DNA from 4 places in the Arthrobacter sp. HLT1-20 genome. Region 4 is predicted to be linked to each of the others. Evidence: riboswitches for the same ligand, from Rfam matches in the RefSeq annotation. Region 4 holds a riboswitch; each other region holds the start of a gene.
The links. Region 4 has a riboswitch for S-adenosylmethionine ahead of ACX80Q_RS02335 (DUF1737 domain-containing protein). Riboswitches for the same ligand answer to the same signal wherever they lie in the genome.
Positions count from the first base shown of each region.

Region 1: linked by a shared signal. The riboswitch ahead of ACX80Q_RS15065 (aminotransferase class V-fold PLP-dependent enzyme) and the one ahead of ACX80Q_RS02335 (DUF1737 domain-containing protein) in region 4 are both predicted to bind S-adenosylmethionine.
Region 2: linked by a shared signal. The riboswitch ahead of ACX80Q_RS11820 (bifunctional o-acetylhomoserine/o-acetylserine sulfhydrylase) and the one ahead of ACX80Q_RS02335 (DUF1737 domain-containing protein) in region 4 are both predicted to bind S-adenosylmethionine.
Region 3: linked by a shared signal. The riboswitch ahead of ACX80Q_RS14665 (hypothetical protein) and the one ahead of ACX80Q_RS02335 (DUF1737 domain-containing protein) in region 4 are both predicted to bind S-adenosylmethionine.

Region 1 is NZ_JBTNDR010000033.1:12,955-16,932, reverse strand. It holds gene ACX80Q_RS15075 (metal-dependent transcriptional regulator) at 1-316, opposite strand, end outside; gene ACX80Q_RS15070 (class I SAM-dependent methyltransferase) at 398-1,171, opposite strand; gene ACX80Q_RS15065 (aminotransferase class V-fold PLP-dependent enzyme) at 1,237-2,646, opposite strand; SAM riboswitch class IV at 2,690-2,803, opposite strand; gene hisN (histidinol-phosphatase) at 2,985-3,800, opposite strand; gene rsgA (ribosome small subunit-dependent GTPase A) at 3,969-3,978, opposite strand, start outside.
Region 2 is NZ_JBTNDR010000020.1:18,315-22,292, forward strand. It holds gene ACX80Q_RS11815 (Tex family protein) at 1-1,295, shown strand, start outside; SAM riboswitch class IV at 1,478-1,594, shown strand; gene ACX80Q_RS11820 (bifunctional o-acetylhomoserine/o-acetylserine sulfhydrylase) at 1,672-2,988, shown strand; gene metX (homoserine O-acetyltransferase MetX) at 3,057-3,978, shown strand, end outside.
Region 3 is NZ_JBTNDR010000031.1:28,462-32,439, reverse strand. It holds gene ACX80Q_RS14670 (sodium:solute symporter family protein) at 1-720, shown strand, start outside; SAM riboswitch class IV at 890-1,003, shown strand; gene ACX80Q_RS14665 (hypothetical protein) at 1,017-1,304, shown strand; gene ACX80Q_RS14660 (biotin/lipoyl-containing protein) at 1,320-1,547, opposite strand; gene ACX80Q_RS14655 (VIT1/CCC1 transporter family protein) at 1,755-2,846, shown strand; gene ACX80Q_RS14650 (LOG family protein) at 2,928-3,978, opposite strand, start outside.
Region 4 is NZ_JBTNDR010000002.1:230,779-234,756, reverse strand. It holds gene ACX80Q_RS02355 (UDP-N-acetylglucosamine 1-carboxyvinyltransferase) at 1-56, shown strand, start outside; gene ACX80Q_RS02350 (hypothetical protein) at 181-636, shown strand; gene ACX80Q_RS02345 (O-succinylhomoserine sulfhydrylase) at 629-1,840, opposite strand; gene ACX80Q_RS02340 (rhodanese-like domain-containing protein) at 1,912-2,304, opposite strand; gene ACX80Q_RS02335 (DUF1737 domain-containing protein) at 2,301-2,561, opposite strand; SAM riboswitch class IV at 2,647-2,767, opposite strand; gene ACX80Q_RS02330 (Pr6Pr family membrane protein) at 2,881-3,528, shown strand; gene ACX80Q_RS02325 (aminodeoxychorismate lyase) at 3,557-3,978, opposite strand, start outside.

The DNA of each region.
Region 1 (3,978 bases), on a different contig from region 4:
GTTCGGCCTCGTCATGCACCTCATCCCAGGTGTAGCCAAGCTCGCTGACGAGGTAGGTTTCCAGCAGCCGGTGCCTGCGCACCATGGACAGCGCCAGGGACAGGCCGCTCTCAGTCAGGTGGATGGGGCTGTACGGCTGGTGGTCCACCAGGCCCTGGTCCTTGAGTTTGCGGACCATTTCCGAAACCGAGGAATTGGCCACGCCCAGGCGGGTGGCCAGGGCTGTGGAGGTGATGGGTTTGTCCTGCCACTCCGTGTAGGCATAGATGACCTTGACGTAGTCCTCGATGCTGGAGGAGGTGGCAGTTTGTTTCACGTATTCCAGCCTACCGCTAGGCCCGCCCGGAGAAGGTCAGCCGCTGGGCATTCGTTGAAAACCCCGGCAGGGCCGGTGAGCCTAGCCGAGTTTGTGGGTGCGCCAGGTCTGGGCCACGTAGGGCAGCTCGAGCTCTTCGCCCGGGGAGTGCCCCAGATGGTCAAGGAGGTACCAGCTCAGATTGGCCATGACCTTGGCGCGGATGGGGTCGGCGGCCTTGAGATAGTAGCTGCGGGACTTGGCCAGTTCCATGATGGCCGCCGGCGTCAACGATTGGCTCCAGCGGGTGTTGTGCGCTTGCGGGGCGGCGAATTCCTTGCCAATGGTGGGGTGGAAGTCAGCCTTGTGGACGTCGCCGGCGTGCATGATCCGTGCCAGCCGGTGAACCCAGGGGATGCCGACGTCGAGCTGGTTCCAGATTAAGCCCAAGCTGCCGCCGGGGCGAAGCGTGCGGGCAATCTCGGTGCTGGCAGCGATGGGGTCGCACCAGTGCCAGGCCTGCGCCACCACAGCCAGGTCCATGGATCCGGCCGGCAGCTCCAGGTGTTCGGCCGTGCCCACCATGGTGGTGGCGTGGGGCAACTCGGCGGCCAATTGGGCCAGCATGTCAGCCGAAGGGTCCACCGCCGTCAGCGTCCACCCGTGCCGGGCCAGCAACTGAGTATACTTCCCCGTTCCGGCGCCCACATCGAGGGCGTCCCGGATGGGGCGGGGGGAGCCGGCGATCAACCAGTCAAGGGAATCGCCGGGGTAGCTGGGGCGGACCTGGTGGTAATGGCTTCCGCCCTCCAGAAATGCCGCAGCCATATGTTTGCGCCGCTCCTCGTCGAAGACCGGTCCGCCTACCCCTGCCATGGTGCTCCCATAAAGTTGTGCCGTTTTGCCCGTTCAACTTTACCCCGGGGGAGCGGGTGCGTGGCTCAGGTGTTGCAGGGGGCTGCGCCGGCGGTGCCCGGGGTGTTTGGAGCCCAGTGCGGGTACTCGCGGTTATCGTTGGCGGGGACCCAACGGCCGGCGTCAACCACGTAGTCCCAGCCGAGGCCGTCGCGCAGCAGGGCGGCCACGCCGTTGATCAGGCGCTGCGCGTCCTCAAGCCGGGACCCCACGCCAAAGCTGGCGCGCAATGAACCCGAGGGCAAACCCAAACGGTTCAACAGCGGGTGCGCGCAAAACTTGCCGTCGCGCACGCCCACGCCGTGCTCGGCCGACAAGTACGCGGCGACCAAACCGGCGTCGTACCCGGTGACGGAAAAGTTCACCACGCCGATGCTGCCGCACTCCGGGTAGTCCGCGGAATCGGTGAACAGCGAATGGACGTTGACGCCCTCAATCGCGGCGAAACCGGCCACCAGATGCCCGCGCAGCTGCTGCTCGTGGCTGTGCCAGTCGTGTGCGTCGAGCGCCGCCAGGGCTGCGGCCGCTTTGGCCAGGGTGGCGGCGCCCAGCACGTTGGGGGAGCCGGCCTCGTGGCGTGCCGGGCCGTCACTCCAGCTGGTTGATTCGAGCCGGACTTCACGCACGGCCCCGCCGCCGGCCAAATGCGGCTTGCCGGCGTCGAGCCAGTCCGCACGGCCAACCAGGACACCCGAGCCGAAGGGGGCGTACAGCTTGTGGCCGGAGAAGGCCAGGTAGTCGATGCCGCTGGCCGCCAGATCAATCCGGCGGTGCGGGGCCAGCTGCGCCGCATCAACCACAATACGGGCCCCATAGTGGTGGGCCAGGGCTGCCAGCTCGTTGACCGGCAGCACCTCGCCGGTGACATTGGAGGCGCCCGTGACGGCCAGCAAGAGCACGTTTCCGGCCCGCAACTGGGTCTCCACGCGGGCCAGGGTTGCTGCGATGGAATCCGCGGCCACCACCGAACGGTGGGGCAGTGCCTGCCACGGCAACAGGTTGGCGTGGTGTTCGATGTCCAGGTATAGGACCTCGCCGTGGGCGTTGGAGCGGCCCTCGGTGAAGCCCCTCTGGGTCAGGATGCTTTGCACACAGCCGGCCAAAAGGTTCAGGGAATCCGTTGTGTGGCGCGTGAAAATGACTGTGTCATCGGGACGGGCGCCCACAAAGCTGGCCACAATTCTGCGGGCATTTTCGTACACGGAGGTGCTGACCTGGGAGGCAAACCCTGCGCCGCGGTGCACGCTGGCGTAGTACGGCAGGACCTCGTTCAGGTGGGCGGCAACTTCCTCAATGGCAGGGGCTGAGGCGGCGTAGTCGAGGTTGGCGTAGCGCACATGCCCGCCCTGGATCAGGGGGGCGGCCAATTCCTGGCCCACCACGGGCAGAAGAGGGGACTCTGCGAGGGAAGTTTTTTCCAAAAGGGCGTAGCTCATGGGTAATTCCTTTGACACCTTTGGACCCTTGGAGGAGCCAAGGAGTCCGCGCTTGCCATGACCGCTCCGGCCTGGCCAGGTCGTCACCCGGGGCACCCCGCCGCGAAAGGAGGGTTGCCGGCCAGCAAACCGGGGTTTAGCGCTGGCACTCGTGACCTATGCCAAAAAGATTAGCCCAAGAAATTGCTTCCCGCATTTGTTACGTCATGAACGCAGCGTTACCGCCGGGCTGCCCGGAGGCTGCCCGGAGGCTGCCTGCAGGCCAGCGGGAGGCGGGCAAAAAGAACGACGGCGGAAGCCGCCGTCGTACTTAATACGCTTGAGCCAAATGCCTTGGATCAGCCCAGCAGGTCATCCCAATTGGGATTCAGGCGCTGCAAAACCTCTGTGTGCAGGATGGAATTTGTGGCTAGGGCGTTGCCGCCAAAGGGGCCGTCAGCGCCCTCCAGGGAGGTAAAGCGGCCGCCAGCCTCCGTCACGATCGGCACCAGGGCGGCCATGTCGTACAGGTTGAGTTCGGGCTCGCAGGCAATGTCCACGCTGCCCTCGGCCACCATGCAGTATGACCAGAAATCGCCGTACGCACGGGTGCGCCAGACGTCGTCGGTCAGGGCAATGAACTCATCGCGGTTGCCCCGCTCGGCCCAACCGCTCAGCGATGAGTAGGACAGTGAGGCGTCCTTGAGCTCGGCAACATTGGAGACGCGAATGCGGGTGGCCGCGGCCAGGGACTTGCCCATGTACGCGCCGGTTCCCTCGGCAGCCCACCACCGTTTGCCCAGGGCGGGGGCGCTGACCAAGCCCACCACGGGACGGCCTTCATCCACGAGGGCAATCAGCGTGGCCCAGACAGGCACGCCGCGCACAAAGTTCTTGGTGCCATCAATGGGGTCGATGATCCAGCGCCGCGTTCCATGGCCCGTGCTGCCAAACTCCTCGCCCAGCACGGCATCGCGCGGACGGACCCGGGCCAGCTGGCTGCGGATCGACTCCTCGGCGGCCTTGTCGGCATCCGTTACGGGCGTCAGGTCCGGCTTCGTCTCAATTTCCAGGTCAAGGGCCTTGAAACGGGCCATGGTCAGCGAATCCACGCTGTCCGCCAGAACATGGGCCAGGCGGAGGTCGTCGTTGTACGTCTGGGGTTCAATCGTCATGTACATCACGCTATCGCGGTTTGGGCCAAACACCGGTTCCGACGCCCTCGGGCCCGCTGATGATGCTCGGTTGTACGCCTACGCGTGGTTGTTGACGAATGTGGCGCCACTTCAAGAGTGGCGCCACATAGGCCGGGTAGGGTGCGCAGGCGTCGAACCAGGTGGGGATTACTCGATG
Region 2 (3,978 bases), on a different contig from region 4:
GCGTTGAGCTGATTGCCATTGGCAACGGCACTGCCAGCCGGGAGACGGACAAATTGGCCGCCGAACTTGTCGCCGAGCTCAAGCGCCTCAACCAGGACAGTAAGGTCATCAAGCTGGTTGTCTCCGAGGCCGGCGCCTCCGTGTATTCGGCCTCGGCGCTGGCCAGTGCCGAACTGCCCGGCATGGATGTTTCCCTACGCGGTGCCGTCTCCATTGCCCGCCGGCTGCAGGATCCGCTGGCCGAGCTGGTGAAGATCGATCCCAAATCGATCGGCGTGGGCCAGTACCAGCACGACCTCACCCCGGCCAAGCTGGAACGCTCTCTGGACGCCGTGGTTGAGGACTGCGTGAACGCGGTGGGCGTGGACCTGAACACCGCCTCGCCGGCCCTGCTGGCGAGGGTGGCCGGCGTCGGACCTCTTTTGAGTGAAAACATTGTGGCCCACAGAAACGAGCACGGCCCCTTCAACAAGCGTCGCGAGCTGCTCAAGGTGGCCCGGCTTGGACCCAAGGCGTTTGAACAATGCGCCGGATTCCTGCGCATCACCGGGGGAGCGGAGCCGTTGGACGCCTCCAGCGTGCACCCCGAGGCTTACGGCGTGGCCCGCAAGATCCTTGCCACGGTGGGCGCCACGTCAACAGAGATTTCCGCGGGCGTTGCCGCCGTGGCCGCCGTCAACCCGGCCGACTTTGTGGATGGCACCTTCGGCCTGCCCACGGTTGCCGACATTGTGGCCGAGCTGCAAAAGCCCGGCCGCGACCCCCGCCCCCGCTTCGAAACGGCCACCTTCACCGACGGCATTGAGAAGATCACCGACCTTCGCCCCGGCATGATCCTGGAGGGGACGGTCTCCAACGTGGCCGCGTTTGGCGCGTTCGTGGACATTGGCGTGCACCAGGACGGGCTGGTGCACGTCTCGGCCATGAGCAACTCCTTTGTCTCGGACCCGCACGCGGTGGTTAAATCGGGCCAGGTGGTGCGTGTGAAGGTCCTGGAGGTGGAGCCGGAGCGCAAGCGCATCTCGCTCACCCTGCGACTGGATGACGCCGCTTCTGATGCCAACGCAGGGGGCAAGCGCGACGCCGGCTCCCGCCCTTCCGGTGTCCGTGCCTCCGGGCGGCCCGCACCCAGCGGCGGCGAGCAGTCCCGGACTGGGGGAGCCCAACCTGGCCCCCAGGGGCAAGGCGCCCAGGGACGAGGCGGCGACCGTGCCGGACGCCCCGCAACTCCTCCGCCGTCGGCAAACACGGCCATGGCCGAGGCTTTGCGCCGCGCGGGCCTTCTTGCCCCGTGACTACGCACATAACGCCCTCTCAGCACGTTGAGAGGGCGTTATCTGCGTAGTCACCGCGGCCGGATTTCTCATAAGTTCAGCTGGTGCCACTTTTTGGCGCAAATTTCAAGCACATGTTCGGCCAAGGTCATAAACTCGTCACAATCTTGCGGCGCATGAACGGATCTTCCACACTGGATGTAGGTCATGAGTGTCAGCGACAAGCCCCGGCTCGCTGACCGGCAACCCTCCTTCCGCGGTGGGGTGCCCCGGGTGAAGACCTGGCACTGAGCCGCCCGGTTCCAGTGCAAGCGCGGGCCATCGAGTCTAAGGCCCTTCACGCATGCTGCGTCGGAGGGTTTTTTGGCGCAGGCCTCTAGTGTGAAGGAACTCAACCATGAGCAACGGTTGGTCATTTGAAACCCGTCAGATCCACGTAGGCCAGGAGCCGGACGTCACCACAGGTGCACGCGCCCTGCCCATCTACCAGACAACATCGTTTGTTTTCCCCTCCGCCGAAAGCGCAGCCGCACGGTTTGCCCTGGCTGAACTGGAGCCGATCTACACCCGCATCGGCAACCCCACCCAGGACGCCGTCGAACAGCGCATTGCCAGCTTGGAAGGCGGCGTGGCGGCACTGCTGCTCGCCTCCGGCCAGGCAGCAACCACGTTCGCCATCTTGAACCTGGCGGAGGCCGGCGATCACATTGTTTCCAGCCCCAGCATCTACGGCGGCACGTACAACTTGTTCGCGCACAGCCTGAAGAAGCTCGGCATTGAGGTCACGTTCGTCTCCGACCCCGACAACCTGGACGAATGGCGCGCTGCCGTCCGCCCCAACACCAAGGCATTCTTTGGCGAGGTTGTCTCCAACCCGCGCCAGGACGTCCTGGACATTGAGAACATCAGCGCCATTGCCCACGAGGCCGGCGTGCCGTTGCTGGTGGACAACACCTTGGCGACTCCGTACCTGATCCGCCCGCTGGAATGGGGTGCCGACATTGTCATCCACTCCGCCACCAAGTACCTGGGCGGCCACGGCAGCGCCATCGCGGGCGTGATTGTCGACGGCGGCAAGTTCGACTTCGCCACCAACCCGGAGAAATTCCCCGGCTTCAACACCCCGGATGTCACCTACAACGGCCTGGTGTACGCCCGCGACTTGGGTGTTGGCAGCGCGCTCGGTGCCAACTTGGCCTACATCCTCAAGGCTCGCGTGCAGCTGCTGCGCGACCTCGGCTCGGCCGTGGCACCGTTCAACGCCTTCCTCATTGCCCAGGGCATCGAGACGCTCAGCCTGCGTGTGGAGCGCCATGTCAGCAACGCGGTTGCCGTTGCAGAATGGCTTGAGCAGAACGAGAACGTGGACGCCGTGGCCTACGCGGGAATCCCCTCCAGCCCCTGGTTTGAGCGTGGCCGCAAGTACGGTCCCAAGGGCACCGGCGCCGTCATCGCCTTTGACATCAAGGGCGGTGCCGAAGCTGGCAAGCGCTTTGTTGATGGTTTGGAACTGCACTCACACGTGGCCAACATTGGCGACGTGCGCTCCCTGGTCATCCACCCGGCGTCGACCACGCATGCGCAGCTTTCACCGGAGCAGCAGCTGGCTGCCGGCGTGCGCCCCGGACTGGTCCGCCTCTCCGTAGGCATTGAGAACATCGCAGACATCCTTGCCGACCTCGAAGCCGGATTCCGCGCAGCAAAATTAGCGTGATCGCCGTGGAACGCACGGAGGAAAACAGCGTTTTGGCGCCGGGCTTTGCCTCCGTGGAGGCCACACCCGTGGGAGAGGAATTCTCCGCAGCCGTGGGCCAGGGCGGCGGTGTGCTGCGCTCTCTTGAGATCGGCGCACTGCCCTTGGAAGCCGGGGGATCACTGCCTTCGGTCACCATGGCCTTTGAATGCTGGGGCACGCTGAATGAGGCGGGCGACAATGCCGTCCTCATCCAGCACGCCCTGACCGGCAGCACCCACGTGAGTCGCGGCGAATCCGAGGAAGACGGCTGGTGGGAAGGCCTGGTGGGCCCCGGGGAAGTCATCGACACCAACAAGTACTTTGTGGTGTGCGCCAACATGCTCGGCGGCTGCTACGGCACCACCGGCCCCTCCAGCATCGCCGGCGACGGCAAGCCGTACGGTTCCCGCTTCCCCTTCGTCACCATCCGGGACTCGGTCCACGCCGAGGCGCGCCTGGCCGACAAGCTGGGCGTGAAGCTGTGGCACGCCGTCATTGGCGGTTCCATGGGCGGTGCACGTGCCCTGGAGTGGGCGGCGAGTTACCCGGAGCGGGTGCAGCGCTGCGCCGTGGTGGCGGCTTGCGCTGCCAGCACGGCTGAGCAAATCGCCTTTGCCCAGACGCAGACCCTCGCCATCCGCCAAGACCCCAACTTTGCCGGCGGGGATTATTACGACGGCGCAGCCCCCACCTCGGGCTTGGGACTGGCCCGGCGGATTGCCCACATCAACTACCGCTCGGAAACTGAGATGGAGTCACGCTTTGGTCGCCAGGCCCAAGGTGGCGAGGACACCATCAGCCACGGCCGCCTGGCGGCATTGGGTGCACCAGGCAACAGGTACCAGGTGGAGAGCTACCTTGACCACCAGGCACGCAAATTGGTGGGACGCTTTGATGCCAACAGCTACATTGCCATCACCGAGGCGTTGATGAGCCACGACGTCAGCCGCGGCCGCGGCACCCTGGGCC
Region 3 (3,978 bases), on a different contig from region 4:
GGTGTGGCTGGCGCCCTGATCGGTATGGCCGCCTACGTGGCTCTGCCCACCATTGACGTCGCCAACCTCGGCAAGGACGTTGTCTACGCGGAGGTCGCCACCCAGCTCCTGCCCATGGGCATCGGCGGCATCGTCATGGCCGCTGCCGTCGCCGCCATGATGTCCACAGCATCAGGCTCACTCATTGCCGCAGCAACCGTTGCCCGCAAGGATGTTGTGCCCTTCGTGGCCAGCTGGTTCGGCAAGACGATCGACACCTCCGACACCGAAAACCCGGAGCACGACGTCAACGCCAACCGTTGGTACGTGCTGATCCTGGGCGTGCTGGTCGTGTTGATCTCCATTGTTGTCAACGACGTGGTGTTCGCCCTGACCATCGCCTACGACATCCTGGTGGGCGGCCTCCTGGTTGCCATCATCGGTGGCCTGGCCTGGCGCCGCGGAACCGGCCTGGGCGCCGCCTGGTCCATGTCTGTGGGCTGCGTGGTGACAGTGGTCCTGCTGGTCCTGTACGCCACCAACGTCATCCACAGCGTTGACGGCATCTACGCCAACGAACCCATCTACTACGGCTTGGGTGCCTCGCTGCTGGTTTACGTGGTTGTCTCCCTGCTGACACCCGTCACGCCGGCCCACATCCGCAAGGCCTGGGACGACCGCCTGGCAGCCGCAGCCACGGATTCCAACCCGGAAGATGTGCCTGCGCAGCTGCAGAAGTAGCCTCCGTTTTTCCAACTGACCCGCAGAAATCGACGAAAAATGCGTTTTTGACGCGATTTTCGTCGATTTCTGCGGGTCAGTTTTGCTTTAAGGTGCGACGGCGGGGGGTGGAGGAAGGTATGACACCCCCCCCCACCCCCGTACGTTTTGGGAGTAATGTGAGGGACAGCTTCAAGAGATGCGATGCCAAGCTCCGACTGGTCGCACGCCAACCCCATGTTCACAGGGTGGCTCGGATGAGGAAGCGGCCGGCGGTGACTGGATCCGCGGGCAAGAGCAATCACAAAGGCCCCGCCATGACTTTCATCTCCGTTGCCCCTGCACAGCGCGCCAAGACCCCCACCAACCCCCACGGCATTCCGGTTCTGCCCGCCGTGGACGTGAATCTGGGCACCGTCAACTTCTTCACCCCGGCCGGGCACCGCGCCTACTTCTCCGCTGACCCAGTTCTGCTGGTGGAAGCCCTGGCGACGGCTGTTCGGCCCGCGCACTGGATCGCCGAGCTCGGAACGCTGGTGGTCACGGTGGCGCAGACGGGTTCGCGCGCTGGCCGCCGGCTGGGCTTCAAGCTCGACCGCTACTGACTGCACCCACAGGGCCTACTCGATCGTGGCGATGATGGCGCCCTGAGCCACTTCGTCACCCTCCTGGACCCGCCAGCACAAGGTGCCGGCTGAGGGGGCGTTGATCTCGGCGTCGAACTTCTCGATCGTGACCTCGGCGATGACCTGGTAGGCGACCACGGTGCTGCCGTCGGGCGCGCGCCATTGAATAAGGACGCCGCAGTCCTGCGGGTCCCCCGTCATCATCGGAAACTGGACTTCCATGCTCGACGCCGCCTTCCGGTCCGCGGCCGCACTGTGCGCCGCCGCTAAGACTAGAGCCTATGCGAGTTCGCCGGTGCGGGGAATGCCAAGAATGGCGATTGAAGTGGCGGCCACGTTGCGGCACACCTAAAATTTTTCGCTAGGGGAACCGGCCGAAAAACCGCTGAAATCCGGGCTACAGTAGGGGCTGAGCCGAGGAGATCCCCAGTGTCAACAAGCAATCCGAGCCCCGCGCAAATCAAGCGCTGGCGCCAATATCTGGCCGACGAGCGAGCCGAGGCCGCCGTCTACCGTGACCTGGCCAGTCGCCGCACCGGCGAGGAAAAAACCATCCTGACGGCCTTGGCCGCTGCCGAGGGCAGGCATGAGCAGCATTGGCTGAACCTGCTGGGCGAGCATGCCAACCCGCCCCTACGCCCGTCATTGCGCAACCAGCTCTTGGGATTGCTGGCGCGGCGTTTTGGCTCGGTGTTTGTCTTAGCACTGGCCCAACGGGCTGAGTCCAGATCCCCCTACGCCACCGACGCCGACGCCACGGACGCCATGGCAGCCGATGAATCCATCCACGAAGAGGTCATTCGGGGCTTGGCCGCCCGTGGCCGCAACAGGCTTTCCGGTTCCTTCCGGGCAGCCGTTTTTGGTGCCAACGACGGCCTTGTCAGTAACCTTTCCCTGGTCATGGGCATGGCCGCCACCGGTGTGGGCAGCCAGGTGGTGTTGTTCAGCGGCATTGCCGGCCTGCTGGCTGGAGCCTTGTCCATGGGTGCCGGGGAATTTGTTTCGGTTCGCTCCCAACGCGAGTTGCTGGATGCCTCCCAGCCCACCCAGATCACACTCTCCGCCGCCGCTTCGCTGGACCTGGAAAACAATGAACTGGTGCTGGTCTACCTGGCCCGCGGCATGTCCCGCGAAGTGGCCGAGCACAGGGCCGCCGAACGCATGGGCCAGTTCAGCTGCGACTGCGATCCCAGCTTGTCACTGCAGCCCGATCAGTTTGAAGCGGCCGACAGCCACGAAACCCTGGGCACCGCCTGGGGAGCCGCCGGATCCAGTTTCTGCTTCTTTGCCTCCGGAGCCATCATCCCCATCCTGCCGTTCCTGTTTGGTATGACGGGCATGGGCGCCTTGGTGCTGTCCTGCGTTTTGGTGGGCATTGCGCTCCTGGGCACGGGCGCGGTGGTTGGCCTGCTGTCGGGGGCGTCGCCGCTGTGGCGTGGCCTGCGCCAGCTCGCGATCGGCATGGGCGCAGCGGCAGCAACCTACATCCTGGGACTGGTCTTCGGCACAGTTGTGGGTTAGCCTCCCTCCACAACTGGCCCGCAGAAAACGCCGAGAATCACTTCCAAACCCGCGATTTTCGGCGTTTTCTGCGGGCTACTTCTAGGTGGTGGCGAGGAGGGCGCAGGCTTCTTCCACTGAATCCACCACATGGAGCATGCCGTCCATGGCCCGCCCCTTCGCGAGGGCAGCCAACAGGGGCACGACGGGCAGCTCGTTTTCCCAGTAGCTGCGCCCCACAAGGATCATCGGGGCCACGGCGGTTTCGGCCGCATAGTAGTTTTCGCAGGCGTCCTGGAAGATCTCTTGAACGGTCCCGGCCGCCCCTGGCAGAAACACAATTCCGCCGCCCGAACGGTCGAGCAAAACGGCTTCGCGGAGGGCGTTGGTGAAGTACTTGGCAATCTTCGTGGCGAACAAGTTGGGCGGTTCGTGGCCGTAGAACCACGTGGGAATGCCTAACGTCTGGGCGCCGTCCGGATACGCCTGAACCACCGCATACGCGGCCCGGGCCCAGTCACTGACCGAGGGCCGGAAGCCGGGGACGGCAGCCAAGGAGGACAGGGCACGCGCCAGGGTCCCGGCGTCGTACGGGGAAAGATAGGCACCCAGATTCGCGGCCTCCATGGCACCGGGCCCACCGCCGGTTGCCACGAGGAAGCCGGCCCGGCTCAGCGCGCGCCCCAACTGCGCAGCCTGCGCGTACTGGGCGCTCCCCCGCGCCGCCGCATGGCCGCCCATGACGCCCACTACCGGCTGGTCCTGACGCCCCAGAAATTCGTCAAGGGCGTCGGAAATGGCGTGGTCATGCATGGCCGTGGCAAGGGTGGCGTGCAGGGCGGGCGCATGGCCGGCCTGCATGCTCCACTGGTAAATCCGGGCGTCCGGCACGCTTTCATACTGTGCCGCAGCGATCCCCTCGAAGAGTTCGGCGCCCGTGTACAGATGCCCGCGGTACGGGTTGAACGGGATGTGCGGCAGCGTGGGGAAGATCAGGGCACCGCGACTGCGCAGCAATTCCTCCACGCCCTGGGCAAAGGTGCAGCCCATGAAAATGGCACCCGAGGCCCGCAGCTGCACCAATTGGGCGGACCGTTCCCTCAAGTCCACGGATTGAAAGTGCCACCCGTGCATGGATTTGGCGCCGCGTGCC
Region 4 (3,978 bases):
ACTTGGCCGAGCGCCTGAACACGATTGGCGCGGAGATCGAGTACTTCCAGGACTAGAGCCCCAAAATTTCGCCGCCGCGCCCGTCCCCGCTTTTCGCTCCCGTTCAGTCAGACGGGCGCGAAAAGCGGGGACGGGCGCGGCCTTTAACCGCAGGACGGCGATTCCGGTAAGATCGGGCGAATGTTTCCTTGGACTAAGCGCGCCGCCGCAGCACCCCTTCCGCCCGCCGCCATCCCACGGGCGGGCAGCGTGCCGTGGCAGGGTGCCGGGCTGACGGCCACCGAGGTGGACCTCCCGCACGGGCGCAAGGGCGCCAAGCTGGTCCACTGCGTGCAGCTGACCACGGGCAGGCTCACAGTGAACGTGATGCACAGCGAAATTCTCGAGCTGCTGGACCAACGGATCAGCGTCGTGGATCCAATGGGGTCCACTGCGGAGGTCTTCCTGTGCGACGCGGTGGGGGTTCAGGCAGCGGCAACTGCCGGCAAAGCATCCGAGGCCGGCACGTGGATGGCGGTGTTTCCCGCCGACGCGCTGGCACTCATGGTTGTCCCCGTCAGCGAACCGCCGGTCGCCGTCATTTCAGGACCCGACGTGGCTGGATTCGCCGCGTGGGCGCGCCGGCTCGCTAAATAGCGGCCAACGCCTGCGCCAGATCCCGCTTCAGATCGTCCACATCCTCCAGGCCCACCGACAAACGCAGGAAGCCGTCGCCCAGGCCAATGGCCGCACGCGCCTCCGCGCCCATGGCCCGGTGCGTTGTTGTGGCCGGGTGGGTGATCAGGGACTTGGCGTCGCCCAAATTATTGGAAATATCAATGATGGCCAGGGCATTGAGCAGCGCAAACGCCGCATCCTTGGTGGTTCCGGCAGCCGGCTGCGCCAATTCAAAGGTCAGCACCGTGCCACCGGCCTTCATCTGCTTCCTGGCCAACTCGTACTGCGGATGGGATGGCAGGTGCGGGTACAGCACGCGGCTCACCTGGGGCTGCCGCTCGAGGAACTCGCCCAGGACCAGGGCGTTGTTGCACGAATGCGTGACGCGCAGATTCATGGTTTCCAAGCCCTTGGTCAGCACCCAGGCGTTGAACGCCGACAACGCGGGACCCGTGTGTCGCATCAAATTTTTGACGGGGCCGTCGATGAATTCCTTGCTGCCCAGGATGGCACCGCCCAGCACACGACCCTGGCCGTCAATGTGTTTGGTGCCGGAGTACACAATGATGTCCGCGCCAAAATCGCCACACCGCTGCAGCAGGGGCGTGGCGAACACGTTGTCGGCCACCACTTGTGCGCCCGCGGCATGGGCAAGATCGCACACGGCCTGCAGATCGATGATTTCCTGCATGGGGTTTGACGGGGACTCAAAGAACACGGCAGTGGTGGGCACGCTGAGGGCCTCGCGCCACTGGTCCAGATCCGGGCCGTCCACGAACACGGTTTCCACACCCCACCGCGGCAACAACTCGTTCAGGATGACAAAGCACGAGCCAAAGAGTGACCGTGAGGCAACCACCCTGTCCCCGGCCGCCAGCAAGGCGCCCAGTGCCGTGAAGACGGCGGACATGCCCGAGGCAGTGGCAAAGCAGGCTTCCTTGCCCTCGAGCAGGCGCAGGCGTTCCTGGAATGTTGCCACGGACGGGTTGCCGTAGCGGGAGTACACAAACCGGTCCACCTCGCCGGTGAAGGCTTGCTCGGCGGCCTCTGCCGATTCGTACACGAAGCCCGAGTTCAGGAACAGGGCCTCGGAGGTTTCGGAGAAGTTGCTGCGGTCAAGCCCGCCGCGCACGGCCTGGGTGTCCTGCGCCCAGGTGGCGGCGTGCTCGTTAAAGTTGCTCAATGACTTACCTTTTTCGCTGGTCTTGCGGTGGTGACTGACTGACGTTCGACGGCGGCCTGGCCGTTGCGTTGTTAGCGCCAGGGCAGGCTGCGGTTCTTCCAGCCGTTGATGACCCGGTCGCCATTGGCGTCCGGCTCACCCTCAAAGCCCTCCAGGACGTTGTAGGCCGTGTACCCGGCTGCCGTGGCGGCGTTGGCCGCAGCAATGGAACGTGCGCCGGAGCGGCACAGCACCACCAGCGGTTTTTCCGTGGGCACAGCCGCCAACAGCTGCGCCAGGAAATCCGGGTTGTTGTGTCCGCTGTCTAGGTTCCACTGGATGAAGACGGGCTCAAAATTCAGCGTCGAGGTGTCCGGGACGCCAATGTGCGCCCATTCCCCTTGGGTGCGGACGTCAAGGAGCACAGCTCCCGCTGCCAGATGCTCCCATGCTGTGGCCGGGGCCAGGTCTCCCGCGTAGCTCATGCGATGCCCTCGCCGTCGAACTCCAGCTCGGCGTCCAGCTCATCCACGGCCGTGGCAACTGCTGCATCACTGATGGCGATGGCCTGCGGGAGGATCACGGCCTGGGCGCAGATGACTGCGGTGCCGTCGAAGGTGACGGCCGGTCCGCCGTGCAGCACGTAACCTTCGGTCAGAGCTGCTGAAATGCGCTCACAAAAGGACTTGTCATCGGGGCCGGTGATGAGCCGGTAGGGAAGGGGTGTTTCGTCCGCGGACATGTGTTCTCCTCAGTGCAAGAAAGCCAAGAAATCTGCAAGCGGGAGGCTGTGCCTCACAGGGTTGGCTGTAAAGCACGCAATGAAGTGTTCACGCTTGCAAACCTAAGGCTTGGGTAGCTGGGTTTGCCAAGTAGTCACCTGAGGCACCCCGCCGGAAAGAGGGTTGCCGGCCAGCGAGTCAGGGCTTGACGCTGGCACTCATTACTTACTTGAAAAAGTAACACATCGCCCGCGCAGCAGGCTCAAGAATGTTTCAGTGTGGCTGAACATGACGGGAGCGTTACAGCACGGCGGCCCCGCCAAGTGGCAGGATGTACGCATGACAATGACCCGCGCCTTTGCCGCCATCCGCTTTGCTTTCGGTGCCGTAACCCTGATTGCCGTGGGAACCCAGCTGGGCATCCACCTGGGCAACGGCTCCCCCTTACTGAACTTCTTCAGCTACTTCACCAATCTGGGCAACATTTTTGCCGCCGTGATGCTGCTGGTGGAGGCTGTTTTGACCTGGCGCGGGAGAGAGCTTGGGCCGCTGTGGCAGGTTTTGCGCTGCGTGTCAGTGGTATGTATGGCCCTGGTGGGCGTGGTGTTCAACACCCTGCTCAGGGATGTGGACCTTGGCTCGCTGCTGCCCTGGATCAACACCTGGCTGCACTATGTGATGCCGGTGGCCGTGGTGGCAGACTGGCTCATCCAGTCCCCGCGCAAGCCGATCCCGCTGCGTAGCCTGTGGATTGCTGTGATGTTCCCCCTGGCCTACTTGGCCTACTCGCTGATCCGCGGCGCCGTCACCGGCTGGTATGCCTACCCGTTCCTGAATCCGGCCAACGGAGGCTATGGCGCCGTAGCCGTCACCTGCCTGTTCATTGCCGTGGGATTCATTGCAGCAACTATCGTGTTGATCCTGTTGGCCAACAAATTCCGCCCGTTGGTGCCCGTCCAGTGGGAGGCAGACCGCTTAGCCGCCTAGCTGCGCAGCTGGCCGCCTCCCTGGCTGCCTAGAGTGTTGTGGCCAACAGGGCGCTGAGTTCGGCGCTGAGTTGTGCGCGGTTTTCTGCCGTACCGATCTCCGTACCGTCAATGGTGTTCACGGGGGCCAGCAGGCGCAGGCTGGAGATGAGCCAGACGGCGTCGGCATCGAGGAGGTCCGCCGGTGTGACGGGGCCATAGCCCAATTCCCAGCCAGCCTCCTTGGCTGCGGCGAAGAGCGCGCCCTGGGTGGTGCCGGGCAGAATGCCCGTGTCCAGGTGCGGGGTGATGAGCCGCTTCACGGGGACTCCGGAGTCATCGGAAATGTGTGCCAGCAACACTGACGAGGTGGGCCCCTCAAGCACCAGCTCGTCCCGGCTCGTGAAGATCACGTCGTCAGCACCCAGGCTGTGGGCGTGGCGTAGGGCGGCCATGTTCACGGCGTAGGAAA